Regions from separate parts of the Pseudomonas sp. Pf153 genome, predicted to be linked through region 2. Evidence: predicted binding sites of a transcription regulator. Region 2 holds the regulator's gene; the other holds the start of a gene.
What was found. The regulator sigma-54, encoded in region 2, starts transcription at its own class of promoters, with help from an activator protein. The targets are predictions, from matches to a motif close to ANTGGCATNNANNTTGCTNT.
Positions count from the first base shown of each region.

Region 1: flgB (flagellar basal body rod protein FlgB) is a predicted target of sigma-54. The motif match lies at 1,518-1,537, and genes of this name have one in related genera.

Region 1 covers NZ_LHVL01000006.1:401,688-405,097, reverse strand. The annotation lists gene flgD (flagellar hook assembly protein FlgD) at 1-605, opposite strand, end outside; gene flgC (flagellar basal body rod protein FlgC) at 621-1,064, opposite strand; gene flgB (flagellar basal body rod protein FlgB) at 1,068-1,475, opposite strand; gene cheR (protein-glutamate O-methyltransferase CheR) at 1,834-2,661, opposite strand; gene AD666_RS02675 (chemotaxis protein CheV) at 2,715-3,410, opposite strand, start outside.
Region 2 covers NZ_LHVL01000018.1:188,415-191,824, reverse strand. The annotation lists gene lptB (LPS export ABC transporter ATP-binding protein) at 1-618, shown strand, start outside; gene AD666_RS12925 (RNA polymerase factor sigma-54) at 774-2,270, shown strand; gene hpf (ribosome hibernation-promoting factor, HPF/YfiA family) at 2,347-2,655, shown strand; gene ptsN (PTS IIA-like nitrogen regulatory protein PtsN) at 2,668-3,132, shown strand; gene rapZ (RNase adapter RapZ) at 3,134-3,410, shown strand, end outside.

The sequences.
Region 1 (3,410 bases), on a different contig from region 2:
GTGATCAGCGACGTGGCCTTGCCATCGATGGTGGTCGAGGCCGAGAAGGTGTACGTGCCCGATTCGACCGTCGTGCCAGCGTCGTTCTTGCCGTCCCAGATGAACGCCGAGTTGCCTGCCTTCTGGCTGCCCAGGTCGATGGTGCGGACGGTCTTGCCGTCCTTGTCCATGATCTTGACGGTGAGAGAGGACACTGCCGACGGCACCACCACCGTGCCGTTAAGGCTCTTGGAAGTATCGACCACGGCCTTGTCGCCGGGCGCGATGACCGAGCGTCCCACCAGAGACGAAGCCTGCAGGGCCTGCGACGAGTTGTAGTTGCCGGCAATGCCGCTCACGGTTTCGTTGAGCGTGGTGATACCTTCCAGGCTGCTGAACTGCGCCAACTGAGCCACGAATTCGCCGTTGTCCTGAGGCTCCAGCGGGTTCTGGTTTTTCAGCTGGGTGACGAGCAATTGCAGGAACGCATCCTTACCCAGCTCCTTGTTGCCGGTCGCCGCCTTGGTCGCACCGCCGAGGCCATCGGTGGTGGCGTTGGTCTTGACCGAGGAGTTGGCCAGAATCTCGTTGAGGCTCAAACCGCTGGTAGTGTTGGTGACGCTCATGTGACTCGCCCCTTATCACTGACCGAGGGTCAGGACCTTCTGCATCATGGTTTTGGCGGTGTTCATCATTTCGACGTTGGTCTGGAACGAACGACTGGCGGAAATCATGTCGGCCATTTCCTCGACGACGTTGACGTTCGGGTAATAGACATAGCCCTTGGCGTCGGCCGCCGGATGGTTCGGCTCATAACGTGCTTCAAGGTTGCTCTGGTCTTCGACCACGCCCAACACTTGTACGCCCTGCCCGGCCGCATCCTGCTCCTGGAACAGCGAATCGCTGCCGCCGGACTGGCCGCCCTGGAACATGGTGGCAAACACCGGGTGACGAGCGCGGTAGGTCTGGTCGATGCTCGACGAAACGGTCTCGGCGTTGGCGATGTTACTGGCGACGGTGTTCAGGCGAGTGGTCTGGGCACTCATGGCACTGCCGGCGATGTTGAATACGCTCGCGATCGACATGAATTATTCTCCGCGCAGGGCCGATACCAGCCCTTTGAACTTGCTGTTGAGCAGGGTGAAGCTGGCCTGGAAGTTCACGGAGTTCTCCGCGTAGTTGGACTGTTCCAGTTGAGCGTCCACAGTGTTCTGGTCGATCGAAGGTTGCATCGGCGTGCGATACATCAGCGATTCGTCGCCGTTGCCCAGGCCTTCGGCCTCGATATGACGGTTGTTGGTCATGTTCAGGGCAAAGTGGCCATTCTTGGTCTTCTCGCTCTGCTCGGCGAGCACCTTGGAGAAATCCAGGTCACGCGCTTTGTAGTTCGGGGTGTCGGCGTTGGCAATGTTATTGGCCAGGACTTCGGCACGCTGGGCGCGGAAGCTCAGAGCCTTTTCGTGGATACCGAGCGCTTTATCGAAGCTGATGCTCATGTCGGAAACCTTTGGGTGACCAGAATGTACGTACGAATGGATATAGCAAGCGTCGTGCCACTTTCCAAAACCCCGTAAATCGGGGCTTTGCGGGGAGCGGCAAGGTGGCAATGCCAGAAAAGCGGCAATCGGTTTCCGCTCACCTGCCGCTTTTCTGCCGCTTTTCAAGGTCGGCAAAGGACATTGTGGGAGCTGGCCTGCTCGCGAAAGCGGTGTGTCAGTCGCAATCAATGTCTCTATTAGATCGCCTTCGCGAGCAAGCCCGCTCCCACAAGGGGATGGCGGTGACTTGGTAGAGAATCGGACACAAAAAACGGGAGCCTGTGAGGACTCCCGTTTTTTTGACAACACCGGCAAATCACTTCGCCTGGTAGATGATGCCTGGGCTGCACTGGACCATCTGGTAATGATCCGGCAAGCCGTTCAGCGCCTCGGAAGCACCGAGGAACAGATAGCCGCCCGGCTTCAAGGTGCCGTGGATGCGCAACAGGATGTCTTTCTTCACCTCGGCGGAGAAGTAGATCAGCACGTTGCGGCAGAACACCACGTCGAACTTGCCCAGGCTGGCATAGCTGTCGAGCAGATTGAACGAGCGAAACTCCACCCGGTTCTTGATCGGCGCCTTGACCACCCAGCGTCCCGGCCCTTTCGTGTCGAAGTAGCGTTGCAAGCGATCCGGCGACAGGCCACGGCCGATGGCCAGGCTGTCGTACTCGCCCGTCTTGCAGTTATTGAGCATGGTCCCGGACAGGTCGGTGGCGACAATTTGCACGCCACCCTTGAGCTGGCCGATGTTGGTTCGCTCGAACTCGTCAATGGACATCGAAATGGAATAAGGCTCCTGCCCCGACGAACAGGCCGCCGACCAGATCCGCAGGCGTTGGCCGGGGCTCGCCTTGATGGCTGCTGGCAAGACCTTGTTCTTCAACACCTCGAAAGGATAGGTATCGCGAAACCACAGGGTTTCGTTGGTGGTCATGGCGTCCACCACCATTTCGCGCAACCCGCTGCGCGGCTGGGTCTGGATACGCTGCACCAGCTCACCCAACGACTTGAGGCCCTGTTGCTCCATCAATTTGTTGAGACGGCTAGACACCAAGTATTGCTTGTTTTCACCAAGCAGGATGCCACAGGCTTTTTCCAGGAAGACCCGGAACTGTTCGAAATCCAAATTACCCGTAGACAAGATACCGCCTCTTTCATCGTGTTGATTTGCCGGGCGCACAATGCGCCCGACCTTTATTCTGCTGCCTTGATCCTGTCGACGACCCGGGAAGCCAGGTCATCGGGCCGGAACTTGGCCAGAAAATCGTCAGCGCCGACTTTCTTGACCATCGCCTGGTTGAAAACCCCGGATAAAGAGGTATGCAGAATGATATGCAGCTTCTGCATGCGCGGATCGCCGCGGATTTCCGACGTCAGCGTATACCCATCCATCTCGGGCATCTCGATGTCGGAAATCATCATCAGGAACTCTTCTTCCGGCTTCTTGCCCTCATCGACCAGGTTGCGCAGGTAATCCAGCGCCTGCCGCCCATCGTTCAACGCCACCACCTCGACACCGACCGTTTGCAGACACCGGGTCACCTGCTTGCGTGCCACCGAAGAGTCATCGACGGTCAACACACGCATCGAAACCGCCTTGTGCTGGGTTTCGGCATCCACCACGCCCACGGAAATGGTTTCCGGAGTCGGGGCCACCTCGGCGAGAATTTTCTCCACGTCGATGATTTCCACCAACTGATTGTCGACCCGCGTCACCGCCGTCAGGTAGTGATCGCGGCCGGTGCCCTTGGGTGGCGGATGGATCTCTTCCCAGTTCATGTTGACGATGCGTTCCACCGAGCGCACCAGGAAGCCCTGGGTCTTGGTGTTGTACTCGGTGATGATCACAAACGGATTGCTCTGATCCAGCAGCCCACCGGAACCGGTGGC
Region 2 (3,410 bases):
CCCAACGGCGCGGGCAAAACCACCTGTTTCTATATGATCGTCGGCCTGGTACAGGCCGATCAGGGCCGCGTACTGATCGACGACCTGGACGTCAGCCACCAGCCCATGCATGGCCGGGCGAAAGCCGGCATCGGCTACCTGCCTCAGGAAGCATCGATCTTCCGCAAGCTGTCGGTGGCCGACAACATCATGGCGATCCTCGAAACCCGCAAGGATCTCGACAAAGCCGGCCGCCGCCAGGAGCTGGAAAGCCTGTTGCAGGAATTCCACATCAGTCATATCCGTGACAACCTGGGCATGAGCCTCTCCGGCGGCGAACGACGCCGGGTGGAAATCGCGCGAGCCCTGGCCACCGCGCCGAAATTCATTCTGCTCGACGAACCGTTCGCCGGCGTGGACCCGATCTCGGTAGGCGACATCAAGCAGATCATTCACCACCTCAAGGCCAAGGGGATCGGCGTGCTGATCACCGACCACAACGTGCGTGAGACCCTGGACATCTGCGAAACCGCCTACATTGTCAATGACGGACAACTGATCGCCGAGGGCGACGCGGCGACCATCCTGGCCAATGAACTGGTCAAGGAAGTCTATCTGGGTCATGAGTTCCGCTTGTAGGCATAACGTGTTTGGTAAATTGGCCCGGCACCGCTGATTTTATTGCTAGGCAAACACTTCAGTTTCAGGCATATAATTTGCTTAAGGTTTGGCGCTCCGGCGCCATGTAGTGGATGGCGCATGTGCGCCGGCGAATAAGGTGTTAAGCCCCTGCCATGAAACCATCGCTAGTCTTGAGAATGGGCCAGCAGCTGACGATGACGCCGCAGCTGCAACAGGCTATCCGCTTGCTCCAATTGTCGACCCTGGACCTGCAACAGGAAATCCAGGAGGCCCTGGAATCCAACCCGATGCTCGAGCGCCAGGAAGAAGGCGACGACTTCGATAACACCGATCCGCTGGCCGACAACGTCGAGCAGAAAACCAGTACCGAGATCCAGGAACCGTCCTATCAGGAACAATCCGCCCCGACAGTGGACAATCTGGAGGATGGCGAATGGAACGAACGCATTCCCAACGACCTGCCCGTGGATACCGCTTGGGAAGACGTCTACCAGACCAGTGCCAGCAGCCTGCCCAGCAGCGATGACGACGAGTGGGACTTCACCACCCGCACCTCCGCCGGCGAGAGCCTGCAAAGCCACCTGTTGTGGCAGTTGAACCTGGCACCAATGTCGGACACCGATCGCCTGATTGCGGTGACCCTGATCGACTGCATCAACAACCAGGGCTACCTGGACGAGACCCTCGAAGAAATCCTGGAAGCCTTCGATCCCGAGCTGGACATCGAGCTGGACGAGATCGAAGCCGTCCTGCACCGCATCCAGCAGTTCGAACCGGCCGGCATCGGCGCCCGCAGCCTCGGCGAGTGCCTGCTGCTGCAACTGCGCCAATTGCCCGCCAAGACGCCTTGGCTGGCCGAAGCCAAGCGGCTGGTTACCGACTACATCGATCTGTTGGGCGGTCGCGACTACAGCCAGCTTATGCGGCGCATGAAACTCAAGGAAGATGAACTGCGCCAGGTGATCGAACTGGTCCAGAGCCTCAACCCGCGGCCGGGCTCGCAGATCGAGGCCACCGAACCCGAATACGTGGTCCCCGACGTGATCGTGCGCAAACACAACGATCGCTGGCTCGTGGAGTTGAACCAGGAAGCGGTCCCCAAGTTGCGGGTCAACGCCCAGTATGCAGGGTTTGTAAAGCGCGCCGACACCAGCGCCGATAACACCTTCATGCGCAACCAGCTGCAAGAAGCGCGCTGGTTCATCAAGAGCCTGCAAAGCCGTAACGAAACCCTGATGAAAGTCGCCACCCAGATCGTCGAGCATCAGCGCGGTTTCCTGGAGTATGGCGACGAAGCCATGAAGCCATTGGTCCTGCATGACATCGCCGAGGCGGTGGGCATGCACGAATCGACGATTTCCCGCGTCACCACTCAGAAATTCATGCATACCCCGCGGGGAATCTATGAATTGAAATACTTTTTCTCCAGCCACGTCAGTACCTCCGAAGGCGGCGAATGCTCGTCCACGGCCATCCGCGCGATCATCAAGAAACTGGTGGCGGCGGAAAATCAGAAAAAGCCGTTGAGTGACAGCAAGATCGCTGGTTTACTGGAGGCACAAGGCATTCAGGTGGCCCGCCGTACCGTCGCCAAATACCGCGAATCCCTCGGGATCGCGCCTTCGAGCGAACGCAAGCGGTTGATGTAACAGGCCACGCCACAGCGTTCCAGTGGCAGGTATTTCTGCCTGCCGCTTTATGCACTGGCAACGAAGGAGAAGCTGTATGCAAGTCAACATCAGTGGACACCAACTGGAAGTGACCGAACCTCTTCGTCAATACATCGGCGAAAAACTCGACCGACTGGAGAGGCATTTCGACAAGATCACCAACGTTCAAGTCATCATGACCGTCGAAAAGCTGCTGCAGAAAATCGAAGCCACGTTGCATATCCCCGGTGGAGAAGTGGTCGCCAACGCCTCGCATGAAGACATGTATGCCGCGATTGACCTGCTGACCGACAAACTGGATCGCCAACTCAAAAAGCATAAGGAAAAGACCCAGAGCCTCCTCCAGGGCGCGACCGGTCGTTAATCTCCCCAATCCATGATTCGACTAGAAACCATCCTGACCCCCGGCCGTTCCAAGGTGAACGCGCCGGGAGGCAGTAAAAAGAAAGCTCTCGAACAGATTGCAAACCTGATCCATCACGAAGTCGAGGATCTGGAAATGCAGGACGTCTTCGAGGCCCTCGTTGCCCGAGAAAAGCTCGGTTCGACCGGTTTTGGCAACGGCATCGCCATTCCCCATTGCCGCCTCAAGGGTTGTACCGCACCGATCAGTGCGCTGTTGCACCTTGAAGCCCCTATAGATTTCGACGCCATCGACGGCGCACCGGTCGACCTGCTGTTCGTATTGCTGGTCCCCGAAGCGGCCACCGATGCACACCTTGAACTGCTACGTCAGATCGCCAGCATGCTGGACCGCAAGGAAGTTCGCGACAGACTGCGCAGCGCATCGAGTAACGAAGCCTTGTATCAGGTTGTCCTGGACGAACAGAACGGTCATTAACATGCGCCTGATCATCGTCAGTGGCCGCTCCGGCTCCGGGAAGAGTACAGCCCTCAATGTACTCGAAGACAACGGCTATTATTGTATCGACAACCTGCCGGCAGGCCTGCTGCCGGAGCTGGCCGAGCGCGCCCTGATCCATACCGAACTGGCGCAACCGCTGGTGGCGGTTTCCATCGATGCACGCAATCTGCCCAGCCACCTGTCGCGGTTTCCCGAACTGCTCGCAGAAGTACGCAGCAAGCACATCCAATGCGATGTGCTGTACCTGGACGCCG